3 regions of the Sphingobium sp. VMM genome follow, and region 3 is predicted to be linked to each of the others. Evidence: predicted binding sites of a transcription regulator. Region 3 holds the regulator's gene; each other region holds the start of a gene.
The links. The regulator LexA, encoded in region 3, represses DNA repair genes until DNA is damaged. The targets are predictions, from matches to a motif close to GTTCCNCNCTTGTTCT.
Positions count from the first base shown of each region.

Region 1: the regulator LexA is predicted to act here: its motif matches at 2,953-2,968, upstream of uvrA (excinuclease ABC subunit UvrA).
Region 2: the regulator LexA is predicted to act here: its motif matches at 2,703-2,718, upstream of ACUCV3_RS11725 (ribonucleoside-diphosphate reductase subunit alpha).

Region 1 is NZ_JBXGSI010000025.1:40,753-46,310, reverse strand. Features, by position in the region: gene uvrA (excinuclease ABC subunit UvrA) at 1-2,905, opposite strand, end outside; gene ACUCV3_RS24065 (autotransporter domain-containing protein) at 3,163-5,558, shown strand, end outside.
Region 2 is NZ_JBXGSI010000008.1:18,079-23,636, forward strand. Features, by position in the region: gene ACUCV3_RS11715 (fumarate hydratase) at 1-1,364, opposite strand, end outside; gene ACUCV3_RS11720 (glutathione S-transferase family protein) at 1,466-2,122, opposite strand; gene ACUCV3_RS11725 (ribonucleoside-diphosphate reductase subunit alpha) at 2,737-4,623, shown strand; gene ACUCV3_RS11730 (endonuclease domain-containing protein) at 4,685-5,053, shown strand; gene ACUCV3_RS11735 (ribonucleotide-diphosphate reductase subunit beta) at 5,117-5,558, shown strand, end outside.
Region 3 is NZ_JBXGSI010000007.1:27,183-32,740, forward strand. Features, by position in the region: gene moaC (cyclic pyranopterin monophosphate synthase MoaC) at 1-254, shown strand, start outside; gene ACUCV3_RS10505 (molybdopterin molybdotransferase MoeA) at 251-1,435, shown strand; gene lexA (transcriptional repressor LexA) at 1,540-2,217, shown strand; gene ACUCV3_RS10515 (ComEC/Rec2 family competence protein) at 2,208-4,340, opposite strand; gene gltX (glutamate--tRNA ligase) at 4,390-5,558, shown strand, end outside.

The DNA of each region.
Region 1 (5,558 bases), on a different contig from region 3:
CCTGTTCCGGCGTGCCCGTAGCGACGATCTCACCCCCTTTCACTCCACCCTCGGGACCGAGATCGATAATATAATCCGCCGTCTTGATGACATCGAGATTATGTTCGATCACCACGACGCTGTTGCCCTGGTCTACTAGGGCGTGGAGGACTTCCAGCAGCTTGCGGACATCCTCGAAATGCAGGCCGGTGGTGGGTTCGTCGAGGATATAGAGGGTGTTGCCGGTGGCGCGGCGGGACAATTCCTTGGCGAGCTTGACGCGCTGGGCTTCGCCGCCCGACAGGGTGGTGGCCTGCTGGCCGACCTTGATATAGCCAAGGCCCACTTCGGCGAGCATCGCCATCTTGTCGCGGATCGGCGGCACGGCCTTGAAGAACTCCACCGCATCCTCGACCGTCATGTCGAGCACGTCGGCGATGCTCATCCCCTTGAACTTCACCTCCAGCGTCTCGCGGTTGTAGCGGGCGCCGTGGCAGACGTCGCAGGTGACATAGACGTCGGGGAGGAAGTGCATCTCGATCTTGAGCACGCCGTCGCCCTGACAGGCTTCGCAGCGGCCGCCCTTGACGTTGAAGGAGAAGCGGCCGGGCTTGTAGCCGCGCGCCTGCGCTTCGGGGAGGCCGGCGAACCAGTCGCGGATATTGGTGAAGGCGCCGGTATAGGTGGCCGGGTTGGAGCGCGGGGTGCGGCCGATCGGCGACTGGTCGATGTCGATCACCTTGTCGCAATGTTCCAGGCCCGTGATCTTGTCATGCGGGCCGGCGACGATGCGGGCGCCGTTGAGGGTGCGGGCGCTGGCGGCATAGAGGGTGTCGATGGTGAAGCTGGACTTGCCCGAGCCGCTGACGCCGGTGATGCAGGTGAAGGTGCCGAGCGGGATCGACGCGGTGACGCCGGTGAGGTTGTTGGCGCGGGCATTGTGGACGGTGAGCTTCTTGCCCGAGCCCTTGCGGCGCTTGGCGGGCACCTCAATGCGGCGGGTGCCGTTGAGATAGTCCGCGGTCAGGCTGTCCTTGTGCGCCAATAGCTGCGGCAGGGTGCCCTGGGCGACGATGGTGCCGCCATGGACGCCGGCGCCCGGCCCCATGTCGACAATATAGTCGGCGGCGCGGATCGCATCCTCGTCATGCTCGACGACGATGACGCTGTTGCCGAGGTCGCGCAGGCGCTTGAGGGTGACGAGCAGCCGGTCATTGTCGCGCTGGTGCAGGCCGATCGAGGGTTCGTCGAGGACGTAGAGGACGCCCGACAGGCCCGAGCCGATCTGGCTGGCGAGGCGGATGCGCTGGCTTTCGCCGCCCGACAATGTGCCTGATGTGCGGTCGAGGTTCAGATAGTCGAGGCCGACATTGTTGAGGAAGCCGAGGCGCTCGACAATTTCCTTGAGGATGGCGCGGGCGATCTGGTTCTGTTGCTCATTGAGCGCGTCGGGCATCGCGGTGAAGAAGGCGAGCGCGTCCACCACCGAGCGGCGGGTGGAGACGGAGATGTCCTCGCCGGCGATCTTGACCGCGAGTGCCTCGGGCTTGAGGCGCGCGCCGTGGCAGGTCTCGCAGGGCATGGCGGTCTGGTACTTGCTCAGTTCCTCGCGCATCCAGGCGCTTTCGGTCTGGAGCAGGCGGCGGTTGAGATTGCCGATCACGCCCTCGAACGGCTTCTTGACCTCATAGCTCTTCTTGCCGTCGACGAAGCGCAGGGTGACGGGCTTGCCGCCGGTGCCGTGGAGGATGATGAGCTTCACTTCGCCCGGCAGCTCGGCCCAGGCGGTGTCGAGGGAGAAGCCGAATTCCTTGGCGAGGGAGCCCAGGACCTGCATATAGTAAGGGCTGGGCGGGTTGGACTTGGCCCAGGGGACGACGGCGCCCTTCTTCAGGGAGAGGGCTTCGTTGGGGACGACCAGTTCGGGGTCGAACTCCTGCCGCTCGCCCAGGCCATCGCAGGCCGGGCAGGCGCCCATCGGCGCGTTGAAGGAGAAGAGGCGCGGCTCGATCTCGGGGATGGTGAAGCCGCTGACCGGGCAGGCGAATTTCTCGGAAAAGACGATGCGGTTGGCGGGGATGCCGGCATTCTTCATCTTGCCCGCGGACTGGGCCCTAACGGCTCGCCCAGGCGAGCCGGCTTCGGGGCTGCCTGCTTCCCCCGGAAGCAGGCTGTCCGCCCCTACGCCCTCGCGGCCGGGGACGACGCCCTCGGCCAGGTCGACGAAGGCGAGGCCGTCGGCGAGTTTGAGCGCCTGCTCGAAACTGTCGGCGAGGCGGGTGGCCATGTCGGCATTGACCGCCAGGCGATCGACCACGACCTCGATGTCATGCTTGTATTTCTTGTCGAGGGCGGGGGCATCCTCGATCAGGTAAAGCTCGCCGTCGATGCGGACGCGGGTGTAGCCCGCCTTCTGCCACTCGGCCAGTTCCTTCTTATACTCGCCCTTCCGCCCGCGCACGACCGGGGCGAGCAGGTAGAAACGGGTGCCTTCGGGCAGGAGGGCCACGCGGTCGACCATCTGGCTGACGGTCTGGGCGCTGATCGGCTCGCCAGTGGCGGGCGAATAGGGGATGCCGACGCGCGCCCAAAGCAAGCGCATATAGTCGTAGATTTCCGTGACCGTGGCGACCGTGGAGCGCGGGTTGCGGCTGGTGGTCTTCTGCTCGATCGAGATGGCGGGGGAGAGGCCCTCGATATGCTCGACATCGGGCTTCTGCATCATCTCCAGAAACTGGCGCGCATAGGCGGAGAGCGACTCCACATAGCGGCGCTGCCCCTCGGCATAGATGGTGTCGAAGGCGAGGGAGGATTTGCCCGAGCCCGACAGGCCGGTGATGACGATCAGGCTGTCGCGGGGCAGATCGACATCGACGCCCTTGAGGTTGTGCTCGCGCGCGCCGCGGACGCTGATGTGGGTCAGCATTCGGTAAACCTCTGCTTCGGAATGTGGGTCAGACTCATGGGGGCGTTGTTCCAGATTTGTTCCGTGGGGGCAAGGGGCGTTGCCCGGTCGGGAGGCAAGATAGGAAGGGGGAGCGGCCAGGGGAAGATGGCCGGGCGTGGACGATGGCGCGCTGCGCCGGCCGAAGGGCGTTTCTGGTTCGGCTGCGGGCGCGTCTCGGCCTGTCTCGGGGTTTCCATGGATGGCCGCGGCTATGGGATCGCACGTAGAAACGGGGCATGACCTATTGGCGGCTCCATTGGCATGCGGGCGTCCTGAGCGTGGCGGGCAGCGTCGCGGGCATGGCATTGGCGACGACCGGGGCCATGGCCCAGAGCGAGACGCCGGCGGGGCGGATCATCTTCCTGGGCTGGACCGAGGGCAAGGACCATTCGGTGTGGCTGTCCGGCGTCGATCCGGGCGAGTTTTTCGTCGTCTTTCCCGAGACCGGGGAGCGGGTGGACAGTTGGACCCAGCCCGATACCGGCCTGCACCTGACGGTATCGCCCATCGTGCGGGAAAATGGCGGCACCCATAATCTGTTCGCCCATATCCGCACCGAATATGCGGAATATGACAATTTCGTCGATTCCGCCGACCAGCATCCGGGCGGCATCAATTTCCCCGATTACTGGAACCGGCCCGACCCGGAACTGCCTGATCTGGTGACGCCGGAATTGCGGCCGAACCCGGATACGGTGACGCCGGGGCTGCGCCCCTTGCCGGATACGGTAACGCCGGGGTTGCGCCCCAATCCGGATTTGATCACGCCCGGATTGCGGCCCTTGCCCGAGACCGTGACGCCGGAGCTGCGTCCGAACCCCGATACGGTGACGCCAGGGCTGCGGCCTGACCCCGACACGGTGACCCCGGAACGGCAACCCGATCCCGAAATCGTCACGCCCGAACTGCGGCCAGTGCCCGTTCCCATTACGCCGGAGGCGCGACCAGACCCCGATACGGTGACGCCGGAAGTCCGCCCGGACCCTGATACACCGACACCCGAATTGCGACCTGACCCCGATACGGTGACGCCGGGCCTGCGTCCTGATCCGGATACAGTGACGCCGGGCTTGCGTCCTGATCCGGACACGGTGACGCCGGGCTTGCGGCCTGATCCGGATACGGTGACGCCGGGGCTGCGACCTGATCCGGATACGGTGACGCCGGGCTTGCGGCCCGATCCTGATACGGTGACACCGGGCTTGCGACCTGATCCGGATACGGTGACGCCGGGCTTGCGGCCTGATCCGGACACGGTGACGCCGGGACTGCGTCCTGACCCGGATACGGTGACGCCGGGACTGCGTCCTGATCCGGACACGGTGACACCGGGGCTGCGGCCTGATCCGGACACGGTGACGCCGGGACTGCGTCCTGATCCGGACACGGTGACGCCGGGACTGCGGCCCAATCCGGATACGGTGACGCCGGGACTGCGGCCCAATCCGGATACGGTGACGCCGGGCCTGCGGCCCGACCCGGACACGGTGACACCGGGCTTGCGGCCTGATCCCGATACGGTGACACCGGGGATTCGGCCTGATCCGGACACGGTGACGCCGGGCCTGCGGCCCGACCCGGACACGGTGACACCGGGTCTGCGGCCCGATCCCGATACGGTGACGCCGGGCTTGCGACCTGATCCGGACACGGTGACGCCGGGCTTGCGTCCTGATCCTGACACGGTGACACCGGGACTGCGGCCTGATCCTAATACGGTGACGCCGGGCCTGCGGCCTGACCCGGACACGGTCACGCCGGGCTTGCGGCCCGATCCGGATACGGTGACGCCGGGCCTGCGACCCGATCCGGACACGGTGACGCCGGGCTTGCGTCCTGATCCGGACACGGTGACGCCGGGCTTGCGTCCTGATCCGGACACGGTGACGCCGGGCTTGCGACCTGACCCGGATACGGTGACGCCGGGTTTGCGGCCCGATCCCGATACGGTGACGCCGGGCCTGCGGCCTGATCCGGACACGGTGACGCCGGGCCTGCGGCCTGATCCGGACACGGTGACGCCGGGTCTGCGACCTGATCCTGATACGGTGACGCCGGGCTTGCGTCCTGATCCGGATACGGTGACGCCGGGTCTGCGGCCTGATCCGGACACGGTGACGCCGGGGCTGCGTCCTGATCCCGACACGGTGACGCCAGGACTGCGGCCCGATCCGGACGTGGGCGGGCCGACCGTGCGGCCGATACAGCGGCCGCGCCCCGAGACGCTGCCGCCGATCGCGCCGACCGGTGTCGCGCCGGGCCGCGATGAGCGGCGCCCGATGCTGATGACCGCCGATGAGGTCTGCCGGGCCGGGCGTGAAGGCCGGCTGCGGGGCGATCCGCAACTGGTCGCGAAGGCCTGCCGGATTGCGGCCAATGCCCGCCGGCGCTGGACCGCCTGGGGAGAATGGAGCTATTCGACGCTGAAGGATGACCGTTCCGGCGCCCGGACCAGGGGCAGCGCGAACCAGTATAATATTGGCCTGGATCGCTGGATCGACAAGCGCACCGTTGCCGGCCTGGCCATCCAGTTCGGCAATTCGGATTATAAATCCTTCAATGGCGGCATGCGCCAGCAGGCCGATTCCATCACGGTGAAGCCATACATGGTGCATCGGATGGCAGATTCGGA
Region 2 (5,558 bases), on a different contig from region 3:
CCCACGACCTTGGCTTCCTTGATCGCGCGCGCGACCAGATAGGCTGCGCCGCCGACCGCCATCAGATAGGCGCTCTTGTGCTTGGCGATGCTGTCGGTGGCGGCCGGGCCGCGCTCGGCCTTGCCGACGCAGGCGGCCAGACCCTGTTCCAGCATCATGTCCATGAACTTGTCCATCCGGGTCGCGGTCGTCGGGCCAGCCGGGCCGACCACTTCGTCGCGCACCGGATCAACCGGGCCGACATAGTAAATCACGCGGCCCTTGAAATCGACCGGCAGGGTCTCGCCCTTCTCCAGCATGTCGGCGATCCGCTTGTGCGCGGCGTCGCGGCCAGTCAGCATCTTGCCGTTCAAGAGCAGGCGGTCGCCATGCTTCCAGCCCTGCACCTGTTCCGGCGTCAGCGTGTCGAGATCGACGCGGATCGCTTCCTTGCTCGGCTTCCAGTCGACCTGCGGCCATTCACTGAGCTTGGGCGCTTCCAGATAGGCCGGGCCGGACCCGTCGAGGGTGAAATGCGCGTGGCGGGTCGCGGCGCAGTTGGGGATCATCGCCACCGGCTTGCCCGCCGCGTGGCAGGGATAGTCGTGGATCTTGATGTCGAGCACGGTGGCCAGGCCACCCAGGCCCTGCGCGCCGATGCCCAGCGCATTGACCTTGTCGAACAGTTCGATGCGCAGTTCCTCGATCTTGTTCTGCGGGCCGCGTGCCTTCAACTCGCCCATGTCGATCGGGTCCATCAGGCTTTCCTTGGCCAGCGCCACGGCCTTTTCCGCCGTGCCGCCTATGCCGATGCCCAGCATGCCCGGCGGGCACCAGCCCGCGCCCATCTGCGGCACCATTTCCAGCACCCAGTCGACGATCGAATCGCTGGGGTTCATCATCTTGAACTTGGTCTTGTTTTCCGAGCCGCCGCCCTTGGCCGCGACGTCGATCGTCACCTTGTTGCCCGGCACCATTTCCACGTTCAGCACGCAGGGCGTGTTGTCCTTGGTGTTCTGGCGGCTGAAGGCGGGATCCTTCAGGATCGAGGCGCGCAGGCGGTTTTCCGGGTTGAGGTAAGCGCGGCGCACGCCCTCGTCGATCACCTCCTGCATCGACCGGCTATTATCGTCCAGCCGGCACTCCATGCCCCACTTCACGAAGACATTGACGATGCCGGTGTCCTGGCAGATCGGGCGGTGGCCTTCGGCGCACATGCGGCTGTTGGTCAGGATCTGGGCGATGGCGTCCTTCGCCGCCGGATTGGCTTCGGCCTCATAGGCCTTACCCAGTGCCCGGATATAATCCATCGGGTGATAGTAGGAAATGAACTGGAGTGCGTCGGCGACGCTCTCGATGAGGTCGGCGGTCTTGATGACGGTCATCTACCCTGGTCCCTATTCTTGCGGCCCGCCTCTGCACGGCAGGTCCCTGCAAGGCGGGGCTATAGGCCTTTGAGACGATGAGTCCAGAAGAGGGTTGCGGTTCAGGACGCAAGCGGCCCGTCGGCAAAGGGAAAATTCTGCCACCAGGGCTGCATCTCGCGCAGCACCCGCGCAAAGCTCGGTCGCGCCTCCAGCCGGTTCAGATAGGCGCCCAGCATCGGATGGCCGGCGCGCAGCGGCACGATCCTGTCGGCATAATAAAGCGAGGGCGCCGCCGCGCAGTCGGCCAGCGACAGATGATCGCCCGCCGCCCAGCTCCGCCCCGCCAGCCGATTCTCCAGCACCGTATAGATGCTGCGCAGCGCCGCCACATTGGCGGCCACGCCATGGGGATCGCGCGCATCCGCGGGCCGCAGCCGGTCGGCCACCAGCGCCTGCATCGGCCCCATCACATAATTGTCGAACAACCGGTCCATCAGCCGCACCTCGATCGCCGCGTCGCCATCGACCGGGATCGGGCGGAAGGTGCCGGGTTCGTGCCGGCCCAGATATTCGACGATGATGCTCGCCTCCGCGATCGTCGCGCCGCGCACCGGGTCGTGCAGCACGGGGAATTTGCCGAGCGGCCAGAGCGCCTGCCATTCGGCCAGGGCCGCTTCATCCTCCAGGATGCGCGGGGTGAAGGGCGTGCCATTTTCGTAGAAGGCGATCAGCACCTTCCAGCAATAGGAGGAGAGGGGATGGTAATAGAGGATCATGCCTGCCTCCCGATCGCTGCGGATGGATTCGCCTGCCTTCCCATCATCATAGCGTATCGCGCGGCGATATGCAGGGGGACGATAAAGGCAGCGATTCAACAGATTGTGGTCGTGTTCGTGCCTCTGCCCCCATGTCATGATTTTGTCGCCAATCGCGCGACGCGCGCATTTGCGTGGCAAGGCAAATTTATTTTTTAATTTCATAGGCCCCCCTTGTCTTTTCCAAGGCCCTTGGAAGTCCGCGCGTCGCTGCGCTATGGGGTGGCGCGTCAGCGACGAAACGAATCCAGGCGTCGATGAACCGAGTCCCCGAACTGTCATTTACCCTCTTGCGTGTCGGCGGGGCTGTGGCACTATCTGTGGTATCGGGACCAAGGGGGTCACGCAATAGATTGTGATTGCATTGTCAGACCTGCTTCCGGCGATACGGGGCTTTTGTCCTTGCGATCGGATCGGTTGACCCCATTTCTGTCCCGGCCCGATCGGGTTCATGCTATGATGTCTGGGTGCGCCCCGGCATCGCTGGACCGAATCGAACGGAACAGGAACAATCGGGGGCTCGCATGGACTTTCGAGATAGTGAACAAGGTGGAAACGGCGACGTGGCGACGGTAATGGACGAGCGTATCGAGGATCTGGTGGACAAGGCCGAGCCCAAGGCTGCCAAGGGCAAGGCGACCGAGTCCGCGTCGTCCAAGATTCATGAGCGTCGCTTTCATGTCGTGACGGATTCGTCGCGCGATGCGCTGCTGACCGAATTCGGCAAGGACACGCTGAACGATCGCTATCTGCTGCCCGGCGAGAGCTATCAGGATCTGTTCGCCCGCGTCGCCGCCGCCTATTCGGACGATGCCGATCATGCGCAGCGCGTCTATGACTATATCTCCAAGCTCTGGTTCATGCCGGCGACGCCCGTGCTGTCGAACGGCGGCACCGGCCGCGGCCTGCCGATCAGCTGCTATCTGAACTCGGTCGACGACAGCCTGGAAGGCATCGTCAACACCTGGAACGAGAATGTCTGGCTCGCCTCGCGCGGCGGCGGCATCGGCACCTATTGGGGCAGCGTGCGCGGCATCGGTGAGCCGGTCGGCCTCAACGGCAAGACCAGCGGCATCATCCCCTTCGTCCGCGTGATGGATTCGCTGACCTTGGCGATCAGCCAGGGCTCGCTGCGTCGCGGCTCGGCCGCCTGCTATCTCGACGTCTCCCACCCGGAGATCGAGGAGTTCCTCGAAATCCGCAAGACGAGCGGCGACTTCAACCGCAAGGCGCTCAACCTGCACCATGGTGTGCTGCTGACCGACGAGTTCATGGAAGCGGTGCGCGACGGCAGTGATTTCAACCTGCGCAGCCCCAAGGACCAGTCGGTGCGCGGCACCGTCAATGCCCGCGCGTTGTTCCAGAAGCTGGTCGAGGTCCGCCTCGCCACCGGCGAGCCCTATATCGTCTTCTCCGACACGGTGAACCGGATGATGCCCAAGCATCACCGCGACCTGGGACTCAAGGTCTCGACGTCGAACCTTTGTTCGGAAATCACTCTGCCGACGGGTCGCGACCATCTCGGCCAGGATCGCACGGCGGTCTGCTGCCTCTCCTCGATGAACCTGGAAACCTGGGATCAGTGGAAGGATCACCCGACCTTCGCGGAAGATATCATGCGCTTCCTCGACAATGTGCTGCAGGACTATATCGACCGCGCCCCGCCGGAAATGGCCCGCGCCAAATATAGCGCCAGCCGCGAACGCTCGGTGGGCCTGGGCGTCATGGGCTTCCACAGCTTCCTGCAGGCACGCGGCATCCCGTTCGAAGGTGCCATGGCCAAGTCGTGGAACCTGCGCATCTTCAAGCATATCAATGCCAAGGTGAACGAGGCGTCGATGATGCTGGCGCAGGAACGCGGGCCGTGCCCCGACGCCGCCGACCAGGGCGTGATGGAGCGCTTCTCCTGCAAGATGGCGATCGCGCCGACTGCGTCGATCTCGATCATCTGCGGCGGCACCTCGGCCTGTATCGAGCCGATCCCGGCGAACATCTACACCCACAAGACGCTCTCGGGCAGCTTCGCGGTGAAGAATCCCTATCTGGAAAAGCTGCTGGTCGAAAAGGCCAAGGATTCGAGCGCCGTATGGAACTCGATCCTGGAACGTGGCGGCAGCGTCCAGCATCTCGACTTCCTGACTCAGGAAGAAAAGGATGTGTACAAGACCAGCTTCGAGATCGACCAGCGCTGGCTGCTCGAACTGGCCGCCGACCGCACCCCCTATATCGACCAGGCCCAGTCGCTGAACCTGTTCATCCCGGCCGATGTCGAGAAGTGGGATCTGCTGATGCTTCACTTCCGCGCCTGGGAACTGGGTATCAAGTCGCTCTATTATCTGCGCTCCAAGTCGGTGCAGCGCGCCGGCTTCGCCGGTGGCGTGGAAGCGGACAACACGATCGACGCCCCCAAGTTCGAGATCGGCGAGACCACCGACTATGACGAGTGCCTCGCCTGCCAGTGATCAGATTCCCTCTCCCTGTGGGAGAGGGAGGGAGCCGCGCAGCGGCGGAAGGGTGAGGGCGATGCGCAATTACCGCGATCTGCCTTCAGGGGCCGTGGATCAGGCCCGCATTCTCCGCCGTAACGCCACGGAGGCTGAAAAACGTCTCTGGCGTGCTTTGCGTGAACAGCTTCCGACCGTGAAATTCCGCCGCCAGGTGCCCCATGGTGCCTATGTCGCGGATTTCCTCTGTTTTTCTGGCAAGCTGGTCGTCGAGGTCGATGGCGCAAGTCATGCGGAGAGCGCTGAGCAAGATGCTGTCCGAACCCGTTATTTCGAGACCCAGGGCTATCAGATCCTGCGTTTCTGGAACCATGAGGTCATGGAAAATACCGAAGGCGTCGTAGCGGTCATCGCGGCGCGCCTCTCGCCCTCACCCTCCCACGCCTGACGGCGCGGGCCCCTCCCTCTCCCGATGGGAGAGGGGAAGAAAAGATTTCGCGGAGTAACCCATATGCCCCTTCTTCAAGCCTCCAAGGTCTACAAGCCCTTCGAATATCCCTGGGCCTATGAATTTTGGAAGCGCCAGCAGCAGCTCCACTGGCTGCCCGAGGAAGTGCCTCTGGGCGAGGATTGCCGTGACTGGGCGCAGAAGCTCAGCGATCATGAGCGCAACCTGCTGACCCAGATTTTCCGCTTCTTCACCCAGGCCGACGTGGAAGTGCAGGATTGCTACCACGAGAAGTATGGCCGCGTGTTCAAGCCGACCGAGATCAAGATGATGCTGACCGCGTTCAGCAACATGGAAACGGTCCATATCGCCGCCTACTCGCACCTGCTCGACACGATCGGCATGCCCGAAAGCGAATATTCCGCCTTCCTCCAATATAAGGAGATGAAGGACAAGCATGATTATCTCGCCCAGTTCGGCGTCGACACGGACGAGGATATCGCCA
Region 3 (5,558 bases):
CGATCCCGCTGAGCGCCGTCACCATCGACTTTGCCCTCCACGATGACGGCGTCACCGTCACCGCGACCGCGCGCACCGCCGGCCAGACCGGGGTAGAGATGGAGGCGCTGACCGCCGCCACGGCCGCCTTGCTCACCGTTTACGACATGGCCAAGGCGCTCGATAAGGGCATGATAATCGGCGATGTTCGCCTGCTCGCGAAGCGCGGCGGCAAGTCGGGCGACTGGACCGCGCCGGAGAGCAGCGACCGATGAACCTGATGCCGGTCGCGGACGCGCAGGCGCGGCTACTTGCCCTCGCCGATCCGTTGCCGGCCGAACTTGTGTCCGTCGCCGCTTGTGCCGGCCGCTGGCTCGCCACCGACATCAGCGCACTCCGCGACCAGCCCTGGGCCGATCTTTCCGCGATGGACGGCTATGCCGTGCGCGCATCCGAAGGCGCCGGGCCGTGGCAGCTGGTCGCCACCAGCAGCGCGGGCGACGCCGATATCCCGGCCCTGCAACCGGGCCAGGCCTGCCGCATCTTCACCGGCGCACCCTTGCCGGCCGGCGCCGACGCGATCCTGATCCAGGAAAATGCCACGCGCGATGGCGACAAACTGACCGCGCATGACGGCATATTGATGCCCGGCAGGCATGTCCGCCCGCTCGGCTCGGATTTCCACGCCGACACGCTGCTGGTCCGCGCCGGCAGCCGCCTCACGCCGGGCCAGATCGCGCTCGCCGTGCTGGGCGGCCATGGCAGCCTGCCCGTCGGCACCCGCCCGCGTGTCGCCCTGCTCTCGACCGGCAATGAACTTGTTGCCCCCGGCGCGCCGACGCCGCCTGGGTATCTCCCCTCGTCCAACGCGCCGATGCTCGCCGCCCTGCTCGCCGCCCTGCCCTGCGAGGTGATCGACCTTGGCATCGTGCCCGACGATCTCTCCGCCATGACGCAGGCGCTGGAACAGGCGGCCCAGGCCGACATCATCGTCTCGACCGGCGGCGCCTCGGTCGGCGACCATGACTATGTCCGCCCCGCCTTTGCGGCGGCCGGCGGCACGCTCGATTTCTACAAGATCGCGATGCGGCCGGGCAAACCGCTGATGGCCGGACGCCTCAGCAACGCAATCTTTCTCGGCCTGCCGGGCAATCCGGTCTCCGCTTTCGTCACCGGCACCCTCTTCCTCTGCCCGCTGGTCCGCCATCTCGCCGGATCGCGCGCGCCGCTGCCGCCGGTCGTGCAGGCCCGCCTTGCCGCCCCACTCGGCGCGACGGCGGAACGCGACGATTATCTGCGCGCCTATCGCGGCGCCGACGGCATCGTCTCGGTCACGTCGCAGGACAGCGCCGCCACCGCCGCCATGGCGCTGGCCGACTGTCTGATCCGCCGCCCGGCCGGTTCAGCCCCCGCCATTGCCGGCGACATGGTCGACATCATCCCCCTGACCGCCTGACTATCTGACCGCCTGACCGGCAAAAGCGGCGCATGGCTTAACGCGCTTGACTTGCCCCTTTCCGTTTCCTATGCGTTCTTCATTCGTTCCATGGAGGACCGCCGATGTTGACGCCCAAGCAGCAGGAATTGCTGAGCTTCATTCAGACCCGGCTGGAAGAAGGCGGCGTGTCCCCTTCGTTCGAGGAGATGAAGGACGCGCTCGATCTGCGCTCCAAGTCCGGCATCCACCGGTTGATCAACGCGCTGGAAGAACGCGGCTTCATCCGTCGCCTGCCCAACCGCGCCCGCGCGCTCGAAGTGTTGAAGCTGCCCGATGCGATGCACCGCGCGCCCGCGCCGGCCATTCCGACGCCCAAGGTGTCGGCGCCCGCTGTGCTGCTACCGACCGCCGCCAATGACGTGATCGAAATCCCGCTGCACGGCCGCATTGCCGCCGGCGTGCCGATCGAGGCGATGGAAAGCCACACCATGCTCTCCGTCCCCGCCGCCTTGCTCGGCTCGGGCGATCATTATGCGCTCGAAGTGTCGGGGGACTCGATGATGGAGGCCGGCATTCTCGACGGCGACTTCGCGCTGATCCAGCGCACCGATGTCGCGCGCGAAGGCCAGATCGTCGTCGCCCTGATCGACGATGCCGAAGCCACGCTCAAATATTTCCGCCGCGAAGGCGCGCGCGTCCGGCTCGATCCCGCCAATGCCGCCTATGAGCCGCAGATCTACGATCCGCGCCAGGTCCGCATCCAGGGCAAGCTCGCCGGCCTGCTGCGCCGCTACAACTGACCGGCCGTTCGGGGCCGGCGGCGCACGATCCAGGGATGCGCGTCGCCGGGCCGATGGACGGTGTGAACTTTGCCGCTTTCAAGGCCAATCGACAGGCCGCCGGTGCGGGACAGCAGCCAGCGGTCGATCTTCATCCAGCGCGGCCGGCACCACCAGGGCAGCCCCCGATCGCTGATGACGATATCGGCCGCCGCGCAATCCCGCTCCAATGTCGGCCGATCGACCAGCATCGCATTGCGCGTCACCAGCAAGCGCCAGTTGCGCCCGCCCCGCGGCAACGTCACGGCACACAGATCAGTCGAACAGCGCGCCTGCTTCATCGTCGCGATCGCCTCCAGCGTCCCGTCATAGCCCGCGCTCTCGCTCAGCACGTCGCGGACATAATCGCCCGCCCCCTCGCGCAGCAGCGCCATCGTTCCTGCCTGCGTCCGCACCGCGACATGCCGCCCGTCGCCGGTTACCACGATATCGGGCGGCGCCAGCAGCGCGATGCCGATCAGGCCAACCGCCACCGGCCCCACCCCCAGCCAGCGCCAGCGACTGCGCCAGAGCAGACACCACAGACCACCGACGACAATGATCCCGAAAATCCAGCCCGGCACCGCCGGTGCCAGCATCACCGCCATCGGGCTCGCCGCCACGCCATGCGCCACCGCCAGCAACAGCGCGATCGCCTTGGCCGTGAGCCACCAGAAGGGCGCGCCCAGCCCGACGAGGTCGAAGAGCAGCGCCAGCGCCTCCAGCGGCATGATGACGAAGGTGGTGAGCGGGATCGCGACCAGATTGGCCACCGCGCCCAGCAAACCTGCCTTGTGAAAATGGAAAAGGGCGATCGGTGCCAGCACCAGTTCGATGCCAAGCCCCGTCAACAGCATCGCCGCCACCGTCCGTCCGGCCTTGCGCAGCCAAGGCTCGTCCCGCGCCATCGCGAACATCTTGAACCGCCGATGCTCGCCCAGCGCCACCAGCGCGACCACGGCAGCAAAGCTCATCTGGAAGCTCGGCCCGATCAGCGCCTCCGGCCAGAAGACCAGCACCACCAGCGCCCCGGTCGCCACCAGCCGCAAGGTGATCGCCTCGCGCCCCAGCGCCAGCCCGCCCAGCACCAGCAGCGCCGCGATGCAGGATCGCACCGTCGGCACCTCCGCGCCCGTCAGCAGCGTATAGCCGATCCCCGCCAGCGCGCCCCCGGCCGCCGCGATCAGCATCAGCGGCCAGTCCAGCGCCGCGCGCGGGATCAGCGCCAGCAGGCGCAACAGCAGGAATATCACCGCCCCAATCAGCGCCGTCACATGCAGCCCGCTGATCGACAGAAGATGGGCAAGGCCACTGCGCCGCATCGCCTCGGCATCCGCTTCGGCAATCGCGCCCTGATCGCCGGTCGCCAGCGCCACCGCAATCCCCGCCGGTGCGCCCGCCACCTGCCCGCCGATATGATCGAACAGTCGCGCCCGCAGCGTCGGCCCCTCGCGCGCCTGCTCCACCATTTCGACCGGCGTCAGCGCCCGCCCGGTCGCCCCGATCCCCTGGAAATAAGCACGCCGCGCGAAATCGAACGCCCCCGGCACGCTCGGCGGCGCGGGCGGCATCAGGCGCACGCGAAAGCGCAGCACCGCCCCCTTACCCAGTCCTTCGGGCACATCCGCCTCCGCGATATTCACTCGGATCGCCGCGGGCAGCGCTGGCGCCTCGATCGGCCGCAGCCCCACGCGCACCATCTGTTGCGCCGGCAGCTTGGCCACCGCCGTCACCGTCCCCGTCACCTGTACGAATATGGGACGGGCCAGCGGCGGCTGACCCAGCCATGTCGCCTTGCCCCAGACCAGCAGGCAACCAACACAAGCCAGCAAGCCGCCCGCCACCAGCATATGCCGCAATCGCGCGCCCACCGGCAGCAACAGCGCCAGACAGGCCAGCCCCAGCGCCGCGCAGCAACTGGCCAGCCAGTGTGCCGGTCCCGGCAGTACGAACCAGCCGGCAATGCCCGCGCCCAGCGCCACCGGCACCCACAAGGCGAGCTGTTCGCGCTCCACCTCCAGCCATTGTTCGATCCGCGCAAATCCATTGTGCGCAATACGCACCGTCCTGCGCCCAACGGACGTTTGTCGTGGCTCAAAAGCCATGCTAGGGGGCGTCGCATCCATGGATCAGGCAGGAAGAATGTCAGCGAATATGACGGCAAGTGCAACGGGATTGAACAAGCAGGTGGTGACCCGTTTCGCCCCGTCGCCAACGGGCTTCCTGCATATTGGCGGCGCCCGCACCGCGCTGTTCAACTGGCTGTTCGCGCGCCATCATGGCGGCAAGTTCCTGCTCCGCATCGAGGATACGGATCGCGCCCGCTCCACCGAGGAAGCCGTGGCAGCCATTTTCGACGGCCTGGAATGGCTGAACCTGGGCGGCGATGAGCCCGCCGTGTTCCAGTTCGAGCGCACCCCGCGCCATGCCGAGGTCGCCAATCAGCTGCTCGCCAATGGTCATGCCTATCGCTGCTATGCGACGCAGGAAGAGCTGGCCGAGCTGCGTGAACAGCAGCGCGCCGCCAAGCAGCCGATGCGCTATGACGGCCGCTGGCGCGACCGTTCGCCGGAGGAAGCGCCCGAAGGCGCGCCCTTCGTCATCCGCATCAAGGCCCCTCGGACCGGCGAAACCGTGATCGAGGATGCGGTGCAGGGCCGCGTCGTGGTGCAGAATGCCGAGCTGGACGACATGATCCTGCTCCGGTCGGATGGCACCCCCACTTATATGCTGGCCGTCGTGGTCGACGACCATGACATGGGCGTCACCCATGTCATTCGCGGCGACGACCATCTCAACAACGCTTTCCGCCAACTCGCCATCATCAAGGCGATGGGCTGGGAAGAGCCGGTCTATGGCCATATCCCGCTGATCCACGGGTCGGACGGCGCAAAGCTGTCGAAGCGCCACGGTGCGCTCGGCGTCGACGCCTATCGCGACGAGATGGGGATGCTGCCCGAAGCGGTGCTCAACTATCTGCTGCGCCTGGGCTGGGGCCATGGCGACGAGGAGATCATCTCGATCGAGCGCGCCATCGAACTGTTCGATATCGACGGCGTCGGCCGTTCGCCCTCGCGCTTCGACATCAAGAAGCTGGAAAATCTGAACGGCCATTATCTGCGCGAGGCCGACGAGGCGCGCCTGGCCGCTCTGGTCGCCCCGCGCGTTGAGTCGCGTCTTGATACGCAACTGAATGACGCCCAGCGCGATATTTTGACCCAGGCGATGGTTTCGCTCAAGCCGCGGGCCAAGACACTTAACGAAATTGCAGAAGGCGCGGAGTTTCTGTTCAAATCTTGCCCGCTCGATTTTGACGAGAAGGC